DNA from 2 places in the Lysinibacillus sp. genome. Region 2 is predicted to be linked to the other one. Evidence: a T-box and tRNA genes for the amino acid it is inferred to sense, from the RefSeq annotation. Region 2 holds a T-box; the other holds one or more tRNA genes.
What was found. A T-box is a leader RNA that pairs with one kind of tRNA and senses whether it is charged. The one in region 2 lies ahead of serS (serine--tRNA ligase), so its partner is inferred to be a tRNA-Ser.
Positions count from the first base shown of each region.

Region 1: it encodes a tRNA-Ser, which carries the amino acid that the T-box ahead of serS (serine--tRNA ligase) is inferred to sense. The anticodon was not compared.

Region 1 is NZ_DAMDAY010000126.1:106-11,270, reverse strand. Features, by position in the region: gene RT445_RS19930 (deoxynucleoside kinase) at 1-387, shown strand, start outside; gene RT445_RS19925 (deoxynucleoside kinase) at 387-1,055, shown strand; gene RT445_RS19920 (LOG family protein) at 1,145-1,672, shown strand; gene RT445_RS19915 (methyl-accepting chemotaxis protein) at 1,753-2,661, shown strand; gene RT445_RS19910 (RraA family protein) at 2,798-3,418, shown strand; gene RT445_RS19905 (cation:dicarboxylate symporter family transporter) at 3,465-4,739, opposite strand; gene RT445_RS19900 (response regulator) at 4,830-5,708, opposite strand; gene RT445_RS19895 (sensor histidine kinase) at 5,709-6,968, opposite strand; tRNA gene RT445_RS19890 (tRNA-Ser) at 7,096-7,188, opposite strand; RNA gene ffs (signal recognition particle sRNA large type) at 7,357-7,624, shown strand; gene dnaX (DNA polymerase III subunit gamma/tau) at 7,765-9,549, shown strand; gene RT445_RS19875 (YbaB/EbfC family nucleoid-associated protein) at 9,571-9,885, shown strand; gene recR (recombination mediator RecR) at 9,898-10,494, shown strand; gene RT445_RS19865 (YaaL family protein) at 10,508-10,723, shown strand; gene RT445_RS19860 (pro-sigmaK processing inhibitor BofA family protein) at 10,798-11,070, shown strand.
Region 2 is NZ_DAMDAY010000113.1:3,145-14,309, reverse strand. Features, by position in the region: gene guaB (IMP dehydrogenase) at 189-1,652, shown strand; gene RT445_RS18980 (D-alanyl-D-alanine carboxypeptidase family protein) at 1,794-3,125, shown strand; gene asnB (asparagine synthase (glutamine-hydrolyzing)) at 3,224-5,059, shown strand; gene pdxR (MocR-like pyridoxine biosynthesis transcription factor PdxR) at 5,078-6,496, opposite strand; gene pdxS (pyridoxal 5'-phosphate synthase lyase subunit PdxS) at 6,599-7,483, shown strand; gene pdxT (pyridoxal 5'-phosphate synthase glutaminase subunit PdxT) at 7,485-8,048, shown strand; T-box leader at 8,098-8,313, shown strand; gene serS (serine--tRNA ligase) at 8,442-9,722, shown strand; gene RT445_RS18950 (transcriptional regulator) at 9,883-10,287, shown strand; gene RT445_RS18945 (sigma 54-interacting transcriptional regulator) at 10,339-10,617, shown strand; gene tadA (tRNA adenosine(34) deaminase TadA) at 10,589-11,113, opposite strand.

The DNA.
Region 1 (11,165 bases), on a different contig from region 2:
GCAGACTACCATATTTTTAAAAATTTAATATTTGCCAAGCGAACATTGGCACCAACTGAGTACGAGAAATACGAGGAAATATATGGGATTTTAACAAAAGATATGCCTGTTCCAAATGTAGTGGTTTATTTACAAGCTAGCGTCGAAACATTAATGAAGCGTATCGCGATGCGTGGCCGAGAATTTGAAAAGATGATTTCACGTGATTATATGGAGCAGCTTGTGGCTGATTATCATTCGTTTATCGAGCATTTTGAGGAAATGCATCCTGAAATTCCAGTTATTCGATTTAATGGGGATCAGCTTGATTTTGTCAAAAATCCACATGATTTAAATTACGTTTTAAAGATAATTAAAGACACGTTACAACAAAGGAGTTTGCAATAATGAATTTAAGAGAGAAGTACGATATTCCTCCTCAAACCGTTATCACGATTGCTGGTACAGTGGGTGTAGGAAAATCAACGATGACAAAGGCGTTAGCAGAAGCACTAAATTTTCGTACATCATTTGAAAAAGTAGATACAAATCCATATCTTGATAAATTTTATGAGGACTTTGAAAAATGGAGCTTTCATTTACAAGTTTACTTTTTAGCAGAGCGTTTTAAAGAACAGAAGCGTATTTTTGAATATGGTGGAGGATTTATACAAGATCGATCCATTTATGAGGATACTGGCATTTTTGCTAAGATGCATTTTGATAAAGGGACAATGAGCCCAACTGATTATGAAACGTATACGAATCTGTTTGATGCTATGGTGATGACACCATATTTCCCACATCCCGATTTGCTTGTCTATCTTGAGGGACCAATTGATGCAGTTATTGGACGTATTCAAGAACGTGGACGAGCAATGGAGCAACAAACACCAAATGATTATTGGATAGAAATGCATGAACGCTATGAAAACTGGATTAATAATTTTAACTCCTGTCCAGTTCTACGTTTAGATATTAATGATTATGATTTATTAAAAAATCCTGATGCCATTGAATCAATTGTGAGCCGTATCAGTCATATGCTAAAACAAACAAGCCATTTACGAAAATAGAATTATAATAAATGACCAAAAAACGTGAGACAATATGTAGCTGATTGTTTCACGTTTTTTGAATAGGAGGGATTATTATAAGAATTGCAGTGTATTGTGGATCCGGTTTAGGGAAAAGTCCCATTTTTGCTGAAAAGGCCTCTGAGCTAGGTACTTCACTAGCGAAAAACGGCCATGGTGTTGTCTATGGTGGTTCTAAAACAGGATTAATGGGTAAGGTTGCAGATGCTGTTTTAGCAGCGGGTGGAGAAGTAATTGGTGTGATGCCAACTCACTTACAGAAGCGAGAATTGGCTCATGCCTCATTAACAGAGATTCATTTTGTAGATTCAATGCATATTCGTAAAGCAAAGATGGCAGAGTTGGCTGATGCATTTATCGCTCTTCCTGGGGGTGCAGGTACTTTAGATGAATACTTTGAGGTATTTACCTGGGCACAAATTGGACTTCATGCCAAGCCTGTCATTTTATATAATGTCCATGGATTTTATGATGCCCTCTTACAGCATTTCAAAATCATGTTGGAGGAAGGTTTTATACGTGCTGAACAAAAAGAACTTTTTTGCGTAGCTACTTCTTCGGAAGAGATATTGAGCTTATTAAAAAAACATGGGTGAAACATTACCCATGTTTTTTACCGAATATAAAAGTAAAATAAATTATTATAAGTAAAAAAATAGTAAAAGGGGTATTGTTTATGCACAGTGTAGAGGCTCAAGTAACCGATGATTTAGTAGTTCAAGCCATTGAACGTAATATTGCAATTATTCGTTTTGATATGGATCGAAAAGTAGCCTATGTAAATGAGCTATTCGCTCAAACGCTAGGCTATACAGTACAAGAGATGCTAGGAAAGCATCATAAAGAATTTTGTCTCCCCGATTTCAGTAATAGTATGGAGTATGATAAGTTTTGGCGCAATTTAACAGTAGGAAACAGTTATCAGGATAAAATTGAGAGAATGGATGCGAATGGCAATATCATTTGGCTTGAGGCAACATATATGCCGGTTTTTGCAAACAATACAAGACAAGTAATTGGTGTCTCTAAAATTGCGACCAATATTACTGAGCGTCAAAATGAAATAGTAAATGTAGCAGACAAATTGAAAGGCATGTCTAAAGAGCTTTATCATCGTTCTGAGACAGGTATTCAAAATAGCCAAGACTTACTAAAAACAATTAAAGCGGTTTCACAAGAGTCTAATGAAAATGTTAGTAACCTCGTGAAGCTTCAAAAACAAGCAGATTCTATTAAAGGGATTGTGAAGACTATTCAAGAGATTGCCTCACAAACAAACTTATTAGCTTTAAATGCAGCTATTGAAGCAGCTAGAGCAGGAGAATATGGTAGAGGTTTTGATGTCGTGGCCAAAGAGGTACGAAAGCTTTCAGTTAGGGTTGAGCAGTCCATTTCACAAGTGAAGGAGAATGTTGAGGGGATAGAACGGGAAATCGGACAAGTGACAGATAGTATTACAAGAATTGCTGAAAAAGTAGATAAGACGAATCAACAAATTACCGTCACGACAAATGATTTTAATGAAATTGCATCTGCTGCTGAAGCATTAGATGAGCAATCAAAGCAGTTTATCGAAATCATTTAATAGTATCATTCATAAGAAAATATGGGCTTAACAAAAGTTTCCTTTAGTATCCGAGAAAGATTGAAATAGTATATGGTTCTTATTTACAATAATAGGTGTAAGGCTTTCATCAATCATAATAATAGGGGTGTTATGTATGACAAAAGTGGAAGTAAGTTTTCAGCATCTACCAACGACAGCTATATCTGATGCGACAGGCGGGCATACCAATTTGCGAAGTGAAATTAAACCACTAGCCGATCATTTTAAAATAGCTGGACGAGCAGTAACTGTACGTTTACCAGATGGTGAGAATGGTGCAGTATTGGAAGCGATCAGAGCGGCCAATGAAGGGGATATCTTAGTAATTGATGCAAAAGGAAATACTAATCGAGCTGTAGCGGGCGATTTCGTTATTTCCTTAGCAAAGGGACTGGGCGTCCAAGGTTTTGTGGTGGATGGAGTGATCCGTGATATAGCAGCGATTCGAGAGTTGGATTTCCCTATTTTCGCTTTAGGTACAACAGTAGCAGCTGGCAACAAAAATGGTGGTGGCCAAGTAAATATTCCAATTGCCGTTGGAGGAGTAACCGTTCATCCTGGTGATTATATTATTGGGGATGTAGATGGCGTTATTGTCGTACCAATGGAAGATGCAGAAAGAATAGTAGCAGCCGCAGAGTCTAAACTTGAAAAAGATGCGGCACGTGCACAGGAGGCACATGCAAACGGAAAAGAATCGATCATTGCCTATTTAGATAAAGTGCTTGGAAAGTAAAAAAACCCCTCACGATGCCATCCAACATCGTGAGAGTTTTTTTAAATTACGCTAAATTTTCATTATCTTTAAAGTAATTTTTCATCTTTTCGCGATCGAAACGGCCTTCCCATTTAGCCATAACTAATGATGCTAATGAGTTACCAATTACGTTCACAACAGTACGTCCCATATCAAGAATACGGTCAATACCAGCAATAAATGCTAGTCCTTCAAGTGGAATGCCGACAGTACCTAAAGTTGCTAGAAGTACTACGAATGATACGCCTGGAACACCTGCAATCCCTTTAGAAGTAACCATCAATACAAGCATTAACGTAATTTGTTCACCAATGCTTAGGTGAATACCGTACATTTGCGCAATAAATAATGCTGCAATCGCTTGGTATAGCGTGGATCCATCTAAGTTAAAGGAGTAACCTGTTGGAATAACAAAGGATACGATATCCTTTGGAGCACCCAATTTCTCCATTTTTAACATAATACGTGGTAATACAGCTTCAGAACTTGCTGTTGAAAAGGCTAAAATTAACTCATCTTTTAATACTTTAATTAAGTAGAAGATGCTGATTCCTGCAAATTTTGCTACAAGTCCAAGAACGACAAAGATAAAGAATAGCATCGTTGCATAAACAAGGATAGCTAATTTAGCAAGTGGTACCAGTGAAGCGAATCCATATTTGGAAACGGTTACACCAATTAAACCAAATACCCCAATTGGAGCAAATTTCATTACGAGGTTAGTTACCCAGAACATAGCGTCTGCTACCCCTTGGAAGAAGTCTAAGACTGGTTTTCCTCGTTCTCCAACTGCAGCAACCCCTAAACCAAAAATAACTGAGAAGAAAATAATCGCAAGCATATTACCTTCAGCCATAGACTGGATAATATTTGTTGGGACAATCCCTACAATAATATCAAATGGTCCCTCATGCTGTACTTCTTCAGTAGTTGTTACATATTTCGAAATATCCCCCTGAGATAGTTCACTCATGTTAATACCTGTACCAGGATGGAATAAGTTTGCGGAAAGTAATCCAACTACGATTGCTACTGTCGTAATAATCTCAAAGTAAATAATGGATTTCCCGCCTAATCGCCCAAGCTGTTTCATGTCTCCAGTACCAGCTACACCAACGATTAATGTAGAAATAATAATCGGTACAACAATCATCTTAATAAGATGTAAAAAGATATCCCCTAATGGTTGTAAATATGTCTCAATCTTGGGGTTCCCGTAAAAGATACCACCAATAATGATCCCTAAAATCAAACCGATTAAAATTTGAGCGGCTAGACTGATTTTAAATTTCTTCTTCAAACCCTTTGTACCCCCTAATATTAAATTTTTAGGACACGCCTTACTTTAATAATACGGAGGACTTATGGAATCCGACAAAATCCGAGAAAATTAATTTACTTTTGTTAAAATGTCTGAATATAACACTTGAATAAACTTCTTAATATTGACTTTTGCTTTACGATTATCATGGTCTTCAATCTGTGTCATGAGTTGACGAATTTCTTTAAAATCGAAGTAGCGCGGGGCATAGTATTCAAATTCGGAGTTAGTGTAATCAACAACACCTAAATTAGCGAGATTAATCATGGCAGCTAGTATTGTTCTACGCACACGCTGTTCTATAGCTTTACTTTCCTTCAAAATTTCATCAGGTGTAGCCTTTGTAACAGCGGCAATTTCCTCATAAAGCTCCTTTAATGGAGGAAGTGGTGCAATCTTATGCTGATGAGCAAGTAATGTTTCAATAATAGCTATAATATCTTCGCTACCAATTTCACCGACAATTCCCATATCGTTTAATATGGATTGAATATGGTCTCGGGATGTTGCTTTATTTGCCTTTTGTTCACTTAATTCAATATTAGTAAGTGATTGGCGTATAACTAACAGAGAATTTTTTAGTCGAAATTGTTCAGTAGTTTTTTTCAAAACATTTTCTACTTCTATTCGGTTAATTGGTTTATGAATGAAGAAATCGATTCCTTGTTCATAAGCCTCACCGACCATTTCCTTATTCACAACTTGTGAAATCATGATAAATTGCCCCTCGAAGCGATTTTGAATAAGGTGTTCGACTGTTGCTATTCCATCAAGTTTTGGCATCAGTAAATCAATCAGCACAAACTCTGGCTGAGTCATTAAAATTTGTGGTATGGCATCCTCACCATTACGAGCCTCACCAATAACTGTACCTAACCCACTATCTTCAATAATTTGTTTTAACATAACACGACTTGCACGATCATCGTCTACAATAAAATACCTCATTTAAGTCTCTCCCGTTTGAATAGTTTGCGTAGGAATTGTGATTTTAAACGTTGTGTATTGATTGTTTGATTCAACGGATATTGAGCCTTTTAATTTTTCTATTAGTTCAGCAACATGTGAAAGCCCAATGCCAGTTGCTGCTACACCATCATCATTATATTTCGTGGTGTATCCAGGTTCAAAGATAATAGATAAATCTTGTTGAGAAATTCCTTTTCCATTATCACATACTGTTATTACAGTATTATCCTCTTGGCGTTGAATAGCAATAGATATGATACCTTGTCCTTCGATAGCTTCAACTGCATTAGCAGATAAATTATTTAAAAGAGCAAGTAATGCAATATGTTCCTTTGTTTGAAAATCAAAGTCTATTGTTGTTTTGAATTGTATACTCTTACCAAGTAATTCAGCATACTTACTATTGCCTTCTTCAATATAATGTAATAATTCAGATAATACAAAAGGGCCGAAGTTCCTTTCGCCAACAATTTTAGAAATACCAGCATAAATACGCTGTGAATCCTTTTTCACTTCATGGATTTCCTGGGCAATATGAAGCGCTTGCAAACTTTCCGCTCGATAACCTTTAATTTTTAACTGTCGGTATAACTCAAATCCACTAGCTGTTATCGTTTCAATATGATTCATGGACTTTTTTAAATACAGGGTCTCTACATAGAGGTCGGATCCAATATTGAGCATTTCTTGTACACGCTTTTTTTGTTCTGCTATCAAAATAGAGCTATACACACCGACTACAAAAAAACTACGTAATAATGCGACCGCTAAAAGAATCAGGAGGTCATGAAGAAATAAAAAAGTATAGGTTTGTACAAAAAAGCGGAAAATTTGCTCTGCTAAATTACTAATGACCTCACTAAAGGCGACGAGTAAACCAAGCTTTAATGGTTTTTCTCTGTATTGTTGGATATCTAAAATTTGTAGGCATACTGCAAACAATACATAAAATAAAGCCGCTGGTAAATGGTTAAATATACTCTCTGAAATAGCAACATCATGTAATGAGGAAGTAAAAACACGGAAAAAGGTTGTCACTATACTTGTAGCAACACCAGCTAAAATAATGGGTGTAGGTTTAATTAATGTACATAAAAAGAATATGATGGTTCCTAAACCAAAACGGAAAGATGTATTAGCAAAAGGCATAATTTTAATCTCACTACCAATTGCAGTCATGACAGCAATAAGGAAAATCCAAGTAAGGGAAGCGCGCGTCATAAATAATTTCGATTGCATTGTAACTACCTCCCATCATTCATATAATAAAAAATACCACAACCGAGGCGGAAGTGGTATCTAACAAGTAATACATACAATTTTGGCAAAAAAAAAACGGCTACATTCGTAGTCGGAAATTTAAAACTGGAGGAGGTAGAGGGATTCGAACCCCCGCGCGGTGTTACCCGCCTGTCGGTTTTCAAGACCGATCCCTTCAGCCAGACTTGGGTATACCTCCATGTTATATTGCTCTGTTGTCTTATCGACAAAAATAAATTTATCACAACTTGAGAAAGCCGTCAATATATTTTTTTAAAAAAATATAGGAAGATTAAAAATGATTTGGAAATAAATAATTTGTGCATTAAGTTGCAATTTATACAAACTGTCAGTATACTAGTTATTGCCGTGCTAGGTGGGAAGGTAGCGGTGTCCTGTAACTCGCAATCCGCTCTAGCGAGACTGAATTCCTTTTTCGAGGCTGTCCGTATTGTTTGGTCTGCCTTTTGCACGTAGTGTTGACGATTGGGTCCTGCGCAATGGATACCCATGAACCATGTCAGGTCCGGAAGGAAGCAGCATTAAGTGGTCTTATCCATGTGCCGCGGGGTTGCCTAATCCGAGCTAACGACAAGAGTAACGCTTATGTGCGGCTGTCAAGGAAAGGTGCACGGCATGAAATTGCCAATTCAAAGCATCCGTCTACTATAGGCGGGTGCTTTTTTATATTTAATCAATAACTTCATTTTCTATATAAGATAGCAAATGCTATAATAAAACTACTCAATTACATGGAAAAGGAGAGAGAAATATAGTGACGTATCAAGCATTTTATCGTGTGTATCGACCACAATCTTTTCGAGAAATGTCAGGTCAAGCTCATGTCAAAAGAACGCTACAGAATGCTCTCCTAGCGAATAAAACCACACATGCTTACTTATTCTCTGGGCCACGTGGTACTGGGAAAACAAGTACAGCTAAAATTTTTGCGAAAGCATTAAATTGTGAACATGCACCATCAAAAGAACCTTGCAATGAATGTGCTACTTGTCTAAGTATTACTGATGGATCTCATCCAGATGTCATTGAATTTGACGCTGCCTCGAATTCACGTGTTGAGGAAATTAGAGATATTATAGAGAAAGTACGTTTTGCTCCTGCTAGCAGTAGATACAAGGTGTACATCATTGATGAAGTACATATGCTTTCTACAAGTGCTTTTAATGCTCTTTTAAAAACTTTAGAAGAACCACCCCCTCACGCTGTATTTATTTTAGCAACGACAGAGCCTCATAAATTGCCTGCAACGATTATTTCTCGTTGTCAGCGCTTTGATTTTAAGCGACTTTCTACAAATGATATTATTGAACGAATGAAGGTTGTCTTAGAGGATATTGATTTACCATATGAAGAACAAGGCTTAAAGGTTATCGCACAATCTGCAGCTGGGGGAATGCGCGATGCTTTAAGTTTATTGGATCAAGTTGTGTCTTTCAGCGGAGAAAAGTTAAAGCTTGAGGATACGTTGTTAGTTACAGGTTCAATTAGTCAGGATGTTTTCTATGATTTAGCTGAGGCACTCAAGATGAAAGATGTTGCACAAATGCTTGCGCTTTTAGAGCAACTTATAGCCGATGGAAAGGACCCTTTGCGTCTTTCGGAGGATTTAATTACCTTTTTCCGTGATTTATTATTACTTCAAACAAGTGATGATTTAGCTGAACTCTTAGAGCTTGTGTCCCCCGAGGAACGTGTATTTACTTTAGCACATGAATTCGCGCCAGATATGCTTTATGGCTATATAGATATTCTCGCAAAAACACAGCAAGAGATGCGCTTCTCTCACCATACGAAAATTTACTTAGAAACAGCATTACTTAAAATGGTACAGTTTTCAGGAGGGGTCGCCCATTCAACGATGGCTACCAATGAAATGACGCAAAGCCCAGAGGTCACTCAAAAAATTGTTGCGCTTGAGCAGATGGTTCAGCAATTATCCTTACAATTGCAAACTGGGGCACCAGCACAAACATCACCAGCCCAAAAAGAGCAGCGGCCTCGTGCTAAAAGTCCGAATGGCTATAAAGCACCGACTGGTCGTATTCAAGAAATACTAAAAGATGCAACAAAACAAGATGTGCAACGTATAAAATCGGTGTGGGCGCAAGCATTAAGTCAAATGCAAAAATCACAATCTGCTCTTTTGGCAGAAGCCGAGCCTGTTGCGGCATCTTCGAGTGCTTTTGTGTTAAAATTCAAGTATGATATTCATTGTCAGATGGTTGCTGATAACCAATCTTTAAAGGCTCACTTTACACAACTAATTGCGGGACAAACTGGCACAATGTACGAGATGCTTTGTATACCGGAAGAATCCTGGTTAAAGATGCGTGAAGAATTTATTCGTGATCATGGTCTGCAGCAAAAGAAAACATTAACGGCTTCAGAACATGGGGAGGAATTATTAGAGCCACCACCGGCAGAAATGCCAGAAGAACCATTTATCGACGATGCTCAACCTCTTGCTTCACAAGACCCACTTGTGACAGAGGCTGAAAAACTCTTTGGTAAAGACTTTGTTGAAATTATTGAAGATTAAATTTTTAGGAGGAAAACATTTATGCGTGGAATGGGAAATATGCAAGGTATGATGAAAAAGATGCAAAAAATGCAAAAGGAAATGATGGAGGCTCAAGAAGCATTAAATGCTGAGCAATTTGAGGGTGTTGCAGGCGGCGGCATGGTAAAAGTAACTGTTTCAGGTCAGCGCGAGGTTGTATCCGTAAATCTTGATGAATCTGTGGTAGATCCTGAAGACATCGAAATGTTACAAGACCTAATTGTTATCGCTACAAATGAAGCGTTGAAAAAAGTAGAAGAAAAAACGAATTCAACAATGGGGAAATTCACTCAAGGCTTAAACCTTCCATTCTAGGAGGTATTCATTATGTACTACCCAGAACCAATATCTAAATTGATCGATAGTTTTATGAAATTGCCAGGTATCGGGCCGAAAACTGCGGCTCGTCTGGCGTTTTTTGTGTTATCAATGAAGGAAGACGATGTATTATCTTTCTCTAAAGCACTCATTGATGCTAAACGAAATCTGAGCTACTGTTCTGTTTGTGGCAATATAACGGATGTAGATCCATGTCATATTTGCTCAGATAAGCAACGAGATCATTCTATTATTTGTGTTGTACAAGATACAAAAGATGTTATTGCAATGGAAAAAATGCGTGACTATAACGGCATGTACCATGTACTTCAGGGAGCAATTTCGCCAATGGATGGCATCGGCCCAGAGGATATTAATGTTGCTTCCTTATTAGTGCGTTTGCAAGATGAAAGTGTTCAAGAGCTTATTCTAGCTACGAATTCAACGATTGAGGGTGAGGCAACAGCTATGTACATTTCGCGCCTTGTCAAGCCATCAGGTATTCGTACAACTCGTATTGCGCATGGATTGCCAGTAGGTGGAGATCTAGAATATGCAGATGAGGTAACGTTATCTAAAGCAATGGAAGGTCGACGCGAGTTATGAGTGAGGGATTAATATGTTCTTCCGTAGTAAAGGGAAATTAAAAAAAGAATTCGATGATAAGCTTGTGAATCTTATAAAGGCAACAAAAGAGGATTTACAGCAGGCAAAAATAATAGAAGAATTAATGGATGACTACGACCTTGGGGTTATTGCTCAACGTAAAACAGCAGAGAGTATCCATTTTTATTTATTTAAGGAAGCTAGAATTCGTAGAGTATTAATAAAATAGTTCTTATTAAATAATCATAGAAGCAAAACAGGAAACATAAACTTTCATAATTATTTTATTGAGGAGGCAAGCATATGTCTTGGTTAGTAATTATGAGTATTTGTGTTCCTGTGGGGCTTCTTTTTCTTTATGTAATAATAAGACATGCTAAGCTAGGCAAAATTTTAGAAGGATTATCAGTGTTTTGGTTTAGATTTGCATTTGCTTTTCTATTATTATTTATGATTCATTTAGGTATAGGTTATATAGGATATAACGTACCGATTAATTTATTTTCAGTCTTAACGATTGCGGTTTTAGGAATTCCGGGTGTATTTGGAATAACAGCGTTGATATTTTTTTTATAAAAAGCTTGCATTATGATAATAATGTAGTATACTTATAAAAGTCGCTAATATAACTGATTGAAACAAAAGTAAATTAAAAATTTATGTTGACACAT
Region 2 (11,165 bases):
TCCTTCATTTATATAATATTAATGGTAATAAATCTCTTTTATTATAGCTTTTTATTTGGGTGTAACTTTAAAATTTGATATAATTAAAAATCTGAATTGTCTTTCTTTTATAAGTTTCTTGACAGTAGCAGTCCACGTTGTTAATCTTACAATTAATATTCTTTTAACTATAGGAGGAAGTTACGAAAATGTGGGAAACTAAATTTGCCAAAGAAGGTTTAACTTTTGATGATGTATTATTAGTACCAGCTCATTCCGAAGTATTACCGAAAGATGTTGATTTATCAGTTCAATTAACACCGAAAATTAAATTAAACATTCCAATGATTAGTGCAGGTATGGATACAGTTACTGAGTCTAAAATGGCAATTGCTATGGCAAGACAAGGCGGTATCGGTATTATCCATAAAAACATGGGGATCGATGAGCAAGCTGAACAAGTAGAAAAAGTAAAACGTTCTGAAAATGGTGTTATAACAAACCCATTCTTCTTAACTCCGACTCATCAAGTTTTCGATGCTGAACATTTAATGGGGAAATACAGAATCTCTGGTGTACCTATTGTTGATAGCATGGAAAACCAAAAATTAGTAGGGATTATTACAAACCGTGATTTACGTTTTATCTCTGACTACTCTTTAAAAATTGAAGATGTAATGACAAAAGAAGATTTAATTACGGCTCCTGTTGGAACGACTTTAGAGGATGCTGAAAAAATTCTTCAACAATATAAAATCGAAAAACTTCCGATTGTAGATGAAGAAGGTAGATTAACTGGACTTATCACAATTAAAGATATCGAGAAAGTAATTGAATTCCCGAATGCTGCTAAGGACATACATGGCCGTTTACTTGTAGGTGCAGCAGTTGGTGTATCAAAAGATACAATGGTACGTATTGAAAAACTTGTAGAAGCACAAGTAGACATTGTAGTAATCGATACTGCTCACGGTCATTCAGAAGGCGTATTACAGACAATTCGCTCAATCCGTGAGACTTATCCAGAATTAGAAATTATCGCTGGTAACGTAGCAACTTCAGAAGGTGCACGTGCATTATTTGAAGCTGGTGCAGACGTTGTGAAGGTTGGTATTGGCCCAGGTTCAATTTGTACTACACGTGTAGTAGCTGGTGTAGGTGTACCACAAATTACAGCAGTTTATGATTGTGCTACAGTAGCTCGTGAGCTTGGTAAAACGATTATTGCCGATGGTGGTATTAAGTACTCTGGTGATATCGTAAAAGCTTTAGCAGCTGGTGGAAATGTGGTAATGCTTGGTTCACTTCTAGCAGGTACTTCTGAATCTCCAGGAGAAACAGAAATTTTCCAAGGACGTCGCTTCAAAGTTTATCGTGGTATGGGTTCTATTGGAGCAATGGAAAAAGGCTCAAAAGACCGTTACTTCCAAGAAGACGCGAAAAAATTAGTGCCTGAAGGTATTGAAGGTCGCCTACCATATAAAGGACCACTAGCAGATACAATTTATCAACTTATTGGTGGCATTCGTGCTGGTATGGGTTATTGTGGAGCACCACATCTTGAGCATTTACGAGAAAAAGCTCAATTTGTTAGAATGACTGGTGCTGGTCTTCGTGAATCCCATCCACATGATGTACAAATTACAAAAGAAGCACCAAACTATTCAATGTAATTTATTACTTGCAACTTTTATGCTTTCGCATCGTCTACAAAGATGGCGCGAGAGCATTTTTTTATGGTAGAGAGTCAACACGTATGTTGTTATCTATGATAAAATGTCGAGGACAAGATTATTTTTTGGAGGGCTTTAGAGGTGAAAAAGAAAACGAACACCGTATTACGCTTACTCCTAATTCCTGTTTTACTAATTAGTATTTTTGCAGGTATTCCTGCACAGGCACATGCGGAAACAGATTTAGGATTAACAGTGGATGCTGCGATTTTAATTGACGCAGACTCAGGGAAAATTTTATATGAACAAAATGCAGATACTTCACTAGGTATTGCAAGTATGACAAAGATGATGACTGAATTCCTGTTATTGGACGCAATTGATGCAGGAACAGTTAAATGGGATCAGGAATATCACGTAACAGATTATACGTATCGTATGTCTCAAAATCGTGCATTAAGTAATGTACCTTTACGTAGAGATGGCACTTATACCATTCGTGAATTATACGAGGCAATGGCAATTTATTCTGCAAATGCGGCAACAGTAGCTATTGCTGAAACGATTGCAGGTTCTGAGACTGAGTTTTTAAAGTTAATGAATAAAAAAGCAGAGGAACTTGGTTTAGAAGGCTATAAATTTGTCAATGCAACGGGCCTTAATAATGCTGATTTATTTGGTATGCACCCATCAGGTACAGGCCCAGAGGATGAAAATGTGATGCCTGCTAAATCTGTAGCAAAATTGGCTTATCATTTATTAAAAGATCATCCAAAGGTTTTAGAGACATCTAAAATTGCAAAAAAGAAGTTCCGTGAAGGTACTGAAGATGAAATTCAAATGTCTAACTGGAACTTTATGTTGCCTGGATTAGTGTATGAATACGAAGGTGTAGATGGATTAAAAACAGGTACAACAAACTTTGCAGGTCATTGTTTCACAGGTACTGCAGAGCGCAATGGTACTCGTTTGATTGCTGTTGTTATGAAGGCTGTTGATGCAAAAGGACAAGGATCTTATGAAGCTCGTTTTGATGCAACAGCAAAATTATTTAACTATGGCTTTTCTCAATTCTCAAAGCAAGAAATTTTACCAGCGAACTATACGTTCAAAGGTCAAAAAACAGTAAAAGTGACAAAAGGTAAAGAAGACAAAGTAGCGATTGCGGTAAAAGAACCCATTTCATTTATGATTAAGTCTTCTGATAAAGATTTATATAAACCGACATTGGTTTTAGATAAAAAAAGTTTAGAGGCAGATGTTAAAAAGGATACTGTTGTAGGTAAGGTTGTTATTGAACGCACAGAAGGCACAGATTACGGCTTTATCGATGGCAAGGATATTTCATCTGATGTTGTCACAACAAAGGCTGTAGAGCGCGCTAGCGGTATCTCATTGTTCTTCCAAGGTGTAGGTAACTTCTTCGGCAATTTATGGGGAGGCATTACTGACTTTGTTGGTGGACTGTTTTAATAATTAAAAATAAGCACATGAATGTACTTAGCATTCATGTGCTTTTTCACATTTTTGAACCGTACAGCATACGCTAATAGGCGAAAGGATGTGGCTAAATGTGTGGCATTACAGGATGGGCTAGCTTTCAAAAGGATTTAAGAACAAGTGATATGATCTTAAAACGAATGACCCAAACATTAAATAAGAGAGGGCCTGATGATGAAAATATTTGGTGTAGTGAGCATATTGCATTTGGCCATCGACGACTAGCTGTTATCGATCTAATTGGTGGTAAACAGCCAATGAAAAAAATACATGATGGGGTAAACTATGTCATTACATATAATGGCGAACTTTATAATACCGAAGAGGTTCGTAAAGAACTTCAAAAAAGAGGGCACAGTTTTACAACACATTCAGATACAGAAGTATTATTAACTGCGTATATTGAATGGAAAGAGCAATGTGTAGATTTTCTAAATGGCATATTTGCCTTTGGTGTATGGGATGAGCAAACACAATCACTGTTTTTATGCAGAGACCGATTAGGTGTGAAGCCATTGTATTATACAGAATTAAAGGATGGTGTTCTTTTCGCATCTGAAGTGAAAGCATTGTTGGCACACCCATTGGTTCAAGCAAGTGTAAATACTGAAGGATTGGCAAGTATGATGGCTGTGGGGCCCTCAAGAGCACCAGGCAAGACACTTTTTAAAGATATTGAAGAATTAAGACCAGGGTATGCTATGCGTTTTACTAGAGAAGGCTTAAGAAAGTGGCAGTATTGGCAGTTACATAGCCAAAAGCATGAAGAATCATTAGGCGAGACTATTGAGCGCATTCGCTTTTTGTTAACTGATGCAATTGAACGACAGTTGGTTTCGGATGTCCCTATCTGTACATTTCTTTCAGGTGGATTGGATTCTAGTATTATAACCGGTATTGCAGCAAATAGGTTTCAACAACAAAATAAACAATTGCATACCTATTCTATTGATTATGAGGATAATGAACGCTTTTTTAATCCACATACTTTCCAAACATCAACAGATACGTACTGGATTCAAAAAATGACTGACACATTTCAGACGGCACATCACGCAGAGGAAATTACTCAGCAACAATTAATTGATTTATTAGTTGAATCGGCCATTGTCCGAGATTCACCTGGTATGGCAGATGTAGACTCATCCTTATTATGGTTTTGCCGAGAGATAAAAAGAGATTTTACAGTAGCGTTATCAGGGGAGTGCGCAGATGAGATTTTTGGTGGATACCCTTGGTTTAAAGAAAAGACAACTGGCTTTCCGTGGATTCGATCTTTATCTGAAAGAAATGCATTGCTACAAGAGAAGTGGAATAAAAAATTAAAGATTGAATCCTTTGCACATCAACTATATACGCAAACAATAGCTGAAGTACCGTTGTTGGATGGAGAAAGTTCTGAAGAAGCTAGACATCGCGAAATGTTTTATTTGAATATGACTTGGTTTATGCAGACTTTGCTAGAGCGCAAGGATCGTATGAGTATGGGGGCAAGTTTAGAGGTACGTGTTCCTTTTGCAGATCATCGTCTTGTGGAATATGCTTGGAATATTCCGTGGGAAATGAAGAACTTGGATGGCATAGAAAAGGGTTTACTACGAAAATCGATGGCTCAGTTATTGCCTGATGAGGTGTTGTATCGTAAAAAGAACCCTTATCCTAAAACGTATCACCCAGTTTATACAGCAGGTATTCAAAAGTGGTTAAAAGAAATCCTTCAAAATAAAAATTCGATACTACATGAACTATTTGACAACAAAAAACTTTTAGAATTAATAGACTCTGGAGGAAGCTCATTCAAGATCCCTTGGTATGGGCAACTAATGGCAGGGCCACAGCTTTTAGCGTACCTAGGGCAAATTCATACTTGGTTTGAACATTATCAAATACAATTAATTGAAACGTAATAAAAAATGACTCATCTACTAACTAGATGGGTCATTTTTTTGTATTTCCCAACAATCCATCAATTGTTCAATGGATCGTTCAATTGTATGAACAGGTATCCCACCAAAGCCAAGTAAAAATTGAGCTAGTGAAGATTCACAATGGTCTAGTCTATAATCAGATAAGGGATAAATCCCAATCTCTGATTGAGCAGCAAGCAGTTGCAATTGTTTCTCGGATAATGTGTGTTGAACATCTAATAAAATATGCATTCCGGCTTGCTCACCAGTAATTTTAATCGTTGATGAATACTTTTCTAATATAGAAGTTAGCTTATCATGCTTTTTACGATAAACCTTGCGCATTCGATTGAGATGCTTTGCAAAATGACCGTCACGCATAAAATTTGCCACGATATGTTGGTCGAAACGAGGCACCGTAGAAGAATAATAGTTAAATACATCACTATATGTTGCGAGTAGTTTAGGAGGAAGTACAAAATAAGCTACACGCAAAGAAGGCATTAATGATTTTGTAAAGGTGCTCATGTAAATAACTTTATCATTTCGATCTAAGGCATGTAGTGCAGGAATTGGTTTACCAGCATAACGAAATTCTGAATCATAATCATCTTCAATAATATAGCGAGAGGAACTTTGGGCCGCCCAATTTAAAGCCTGTGCACGTCGTGTCGCAGATAATACCGCGCCAGTAGGGAATTGATGTGACGGCGTAATGTAAACAACATTAGCACTTGTTCTCTCAAGCTCATGAATAATAATTCCCTCTTCATCAACGGCGATGGGTTGAACTTGTCGTTTATACTGTGAAAACATGCGATGCACGGCAGGGTATCCTGGGTTTTCTAAGGCAAAGCAGGTATCATCACTAAAAAGTCTTAAAATCATAGGAAGAAGCTGTTCAGTACCAGAGCCAACAACAATTTGCTCAGGATTACACACTACCCCACGCGATTGATATAAATAATTAGCAATCTCAGTGCGTAAAGAAAGTTCTCCTTGTGGTTCACCTGTTAGTAATAATTCCTTTGAGGTATCGTCAAAAAGCTCTTTCGCATACTTTCTCCACGTTTGGAATGGGAAGGCATCAATATCGATAGAACCAGGATTAAAATCAATTTTGTATGATTTTTTCTTAGGATGCTCTCTGAAAGAGGTTTCAGAGTCCTGCTGAATATAGGGAAGCTCATCAATTTCTTCTACAAAATAGCCAATGCGTGATTTGGACATAATATAACCTTCAGCCAGTAATTGGGCATAGGCAATTTCAATGGTTGTTTGAGAAATATTCAAAAAATCAGCTAATTTCCTTTTTGATGGTAATTTTTCTCCTACAGCTATTTTCTTAGAAATAATGGCCTCCTTTATGCCGTTATAAAGCTGATCATACAGCGGTTTATCACTATTTTTTACGAGTTGAAATAAAAGCATATCCATGTTTTAAAACCTCCTGACCTTATAATTATTTTGAAAACTGGTTATTTTTATATGGTCAATTTCCATTATACTAAATTTCATCATAAAGGTGGAGGTTAGAAAATGAAACAAATAGGAACAGAGCTAGTAAAACGTGGGATGGCAGAAATGCAGAAGGGTGGCGTCATTATGGATGTCATTAATGCAGAACAGGCCAAAATTGCAGAAGCTGCTGGAGCAGTTGCTGTTATGGCATTAGAGAGAGTACCTTCAGATATTCGCAAAGCAGGTGGTGTTGCACGTATGGCAGATCCTCGCATTGTTGAGGAGGTAATGGAGGCCGTTTCTATTCCTGTTATGGCAAAAGCCCGTATTGGCCATATTGTGGAAGCACGTGTTTTAGAAGCAATGGGTGTAGACTATATTGACGAAAGTGAGGTCCTCACACCAGCCGATGAAGAGTACCATTTATTAAAAAGTGATTATACAGTACCGTTTGTGTGTGGCTGTCGTGATTTAGGAGAAGCAGCACGTCGAATTGGAGAAGGAGCATCCATGTTACGTACAAAGGGCGAACCAGGAACAGGAAATATTGTGGAGGCAGTTCGACATATTCGCAAAGTAAATGGTCAGGTACGTAAAATCGTAGGCATGACAGAGGATGAACTAATGACAGAGGCGAAATTATTAGGAGCTCCTTTCGAATTATTAAGAGACATCAAACGTCTTGGTCGTTTACCAGTAGTAAATTTTGCCGCAGGAGGTGTGGCTACACCAGCCGATGCTGCATTAATGATGGAACTTGGTGCTGATGGCGTTTTCGTTGGTTCTGGTATTTTCAAATCTGAAAACCCGGAAAAATTTGCTCGTGCTATCGTAGAGGCGACTACCCATTATAAAGATTATAAGCTTATTGCAGAAATATCAAAGGAACTTGGCATACCAATGAAAGGTATTGATATTGCACAGCTTGGGCAAAGCGAACGTATGCAGGAGCGAGGTTGGTAGGATGAAACGAATAGGTGTGTTAGCACTACAAGGAGCTATACGTGAGCATGTTAAAATGCTAGAAGCCCTTAACTGTGAAGTCATCCAAGTAAAACATAAGAAAGATTTAATAAACCTCGATGGTCTTGTGTTACCTGGTGGGGAAAGCACAACCATGAGAAAATTGCTTGATCGCTTTGACTTACTAGAGCCGATTCGTGAACTTGCTCAGCAAGGTTTGCCTATGTTTGGGACATGTGCAGGATTAATTTTATTAGCTAGCCATCTAGTGGATGATGAAGCACATTTGGCAGTTATGGATGTCATAGTCGCACGAAACTCATTTGGTCGTCAGGTAGATAGCTTTGAAATACAACTGGATATCCCTAAAATAGGAATAGACATTCCAGCGGTATTTATTCGAGCGCCTCATATTAAAGCAGTTGGTAAAAATGTTGAAATTCTTGCTGAATATGAAGGAAAAATTATCTTAGCGCGAGATAATCATTTATTGGGTTGTGCATTTCATCCAGAATTAACCGGAGATTCACGAATTCTAGAATATTTTGTATCCTCTATGGTATGACTTGCAAAATTTGTTTTCATATAGTACAGTATGGTTAAAATTTAAATAACTGAACACGATGATGGGAAGTAGTAACAAGCACGTTTTTTTTAGAGAGTCAGCGGTTGGTGGAAGCTGATAAAAGCACTTGTGAATCCGTCCTGGAGTTGCACAGTCGAAGTAATGTAAGTAGGCTGCTGCCGGCTGAAATGCCGTTATGAAATAAGTGGATTAGGCATATGCCTAATCAATTAGGGTGGCAACGCGGGTAGCTCTCGTCCCTTTTTAGGGATGGGGGCTTTTTTGTGTTTATTTTTATTTAAAATTGAACTTTTGAATAAACCGCCGGACGAAATTATATCAAGACTTAAAGGATGCAACAATTCCCATCATTAAACTACTGGAGGTATGACTATGTTAGATATTAAACGCGTACGCGATAATTTCGCGGAAATTAAAGAAATGCTATTAACACGTAATGAAGATTTAGGAAACTTAGATGATTTTGAGGGTTTAGATGCAAAGCGTCGTGAGTTAATTGCTAAAACAGAAGAATTAAAAGCAGAACGAAATAAAGTATCTGAACAAATTTCAATTATGAAACGCAACAAGGAAAATGCAGATGAAGTTATTGCTCGTATGCGTCAAGTTGGCGATGAAATTAAAGAGCTAGATGTTCAACTAAATGATGTAGAAGAGCGATTTAAAGATATGATGATGCGCTTGCCAAACATTCCACATGAATCTGTACCAGTAGGCACAACAGAGGATGATAATGTAGAAGAATATACTTGGGGCGAAATTCCAACATTTGATTTTGACATTAAGGCACACTGGGATCTTGCTACTGATTTGAAGATTGTTGACTTTGAACGAGGTGCAAAAGTAACGGGTAGCCGTTTCTTATTCTACCATGGGCTTGGGGCTCGCTTAGAACGAGCACTTATGACATTTATGATGGATTTACATGCAGAAGAGCATGGCTATGAGGAAATGCTACCACCTGTCATTGTTAATCGCGATAGCTTAACGGGTACAGGACAGTTACCTAAGTTTGAGGAAGATGTATTTAAATTAGAGGAAACAGATTATTTCATGATTCCAACAGCAGAGGTACCAGTTACAAACTTCTACCGTGATGAAATTTTACCTGCTGAAGCTTTACCCCAAGGTTTTGCTGCATACAGTGCATGCTTCCGTTCAGAGGCAGGCTCTGCGGGTCGTGATACACGTGGTTTAATCCGTCAGCACCAATTCAACAAAGTAGAATTAGTACGCTTTGTAAAACCAGAGGAGTCATATGAGCAATTAGAGCTGTTAACAGGTCATGCTGAAAAAGTACTGCAATTACTAGGCTTACCGTATCGTAAACTAAAAATGTGTACTGCTGATTTAGGATTTACTGCAGCGAAGAAATATGATTTGGAAGTTTGGATCCCAGCACAAAACATGTACCGTGAAATTTCTTCTTGCTCTAACTTTGAGGATTTCCAAGCACGACGAGCAAATATCCGCTTCCGTCGTGAGCCAAATGCAAAACCAGAATATGTTCACACATTAAACGGTTCAGGTCTTGCGATTGGACGTACAGTTGCAGCTATTTTAGAAAACTACCAACAAGCAGATGGAAGCGTAGTAATTCCTGAAGTTTTAAGACCATACATGGGTGGTAAAGAAGTAATTGCGCCTAATTAAATAACATGTAAAAGCTATTTTAGACGATCCTTTAAACAGGTAAATCTAAAATAGCTTTTTTGATGTCCAAAATTGAAATCTCTAATTTTTGAAAATTCGTTATACTGGGGAATATTCATGGATTTACACCATTTCGCACATGCCTTAAGTGAATTTGATAATGTTCACAGATGATAAAGGCTGTGCAATTTTTTATGATTTAGCATATTTAAATATATTATTGGCAATCGGCTTAACACCAGATGAATTTTTTCACAGTACTGTGACTGATAATTATCAAATTTTATCATCTGAAACAAGTACCATATTTAAAGTGATGCAAACAGGACAACCAATTTTAAATTACGAACAACAATTAACGACTCTAAATGGTTTTAGTTATCTATCATTAAGCTCAAATCCTATTATAGAGCAAGGCAGAACCTTTGGCGCAATTGAATTTTCAAAGCATTTTTATGAAAGTAAGCAAATAAAATACTTAGATAATTTCCTGGGACATAAGCTATACCGAGATAATTTTTACAACCTATCGTCTAGACGATTTTATAACGACCAATGCAGATGAAGGCCCAACTAGAAAGGCTCGTCGTAGTGCTAAGAAAAAAACGCTCCGATTTTGCTGACAGGGGAAACAGGGTCAGGGGAAGATATTGTCGCTCAGGGTATTTATAATGAAAGCGAGCTTTTTACAAAGCCGTTTATTACATTAAACTGTTCGACATTAGCAGAGGATAATATTTTTACACAGCTTTATGGCTCAGAAAATGAAGATACAAGTGGTAAGTTTACAGGAGGCAAACGGTGGTACTTTGCTTGCCATTCCCTTAAATATAAAAAAGAAGGTGTCTCATTAGGAGGCACCTTCTTTAGTTTATGGCTCCATCATTCTCGGTGATTTCAGCAATTCGTGCCTTTTTCGCAGCTTTTTTACGCTCTCGTAAAGCTTTAAAAAAGTCAGTTAAAATTTTCCCGCACTCTTCAGCTAAAACACCTTCTGTTACATCACATTCATGATTAAAACGTTCATCATTTAATAAACGATAAAGGGAATCGACACAGCCAGCCTTTTGGTCTCTTGCACCATAAACAACACGGGGCACTCGAGATTGTAGAATAGCTCCTGCACACATAGGGCAAGGCTCTAATGTAACATAAAGTGTTGTATCTTCGAGACGCCAACTACCTATTTTTTTGCAGGCTTCTTGAATAACCAACAGCTCAGCATGGGTAGTCGCATTTTGTGTTGTTTCTCTTAAATTATGGGCACGTGCAATAACAGTTCCCTCATAAACAAGTACTGCGCCAATCGGAACTTCTCCAAGTGAAGCAGCCAGATGTGCTTCCTCTAATGCTTGCTTCATAAAAAAGCGATCTGTTTCAAAAATATCCACTCATATCTCTCCTTAATAGTAGTGTAGCGTGCTGGATTGGTAATTGCTACTT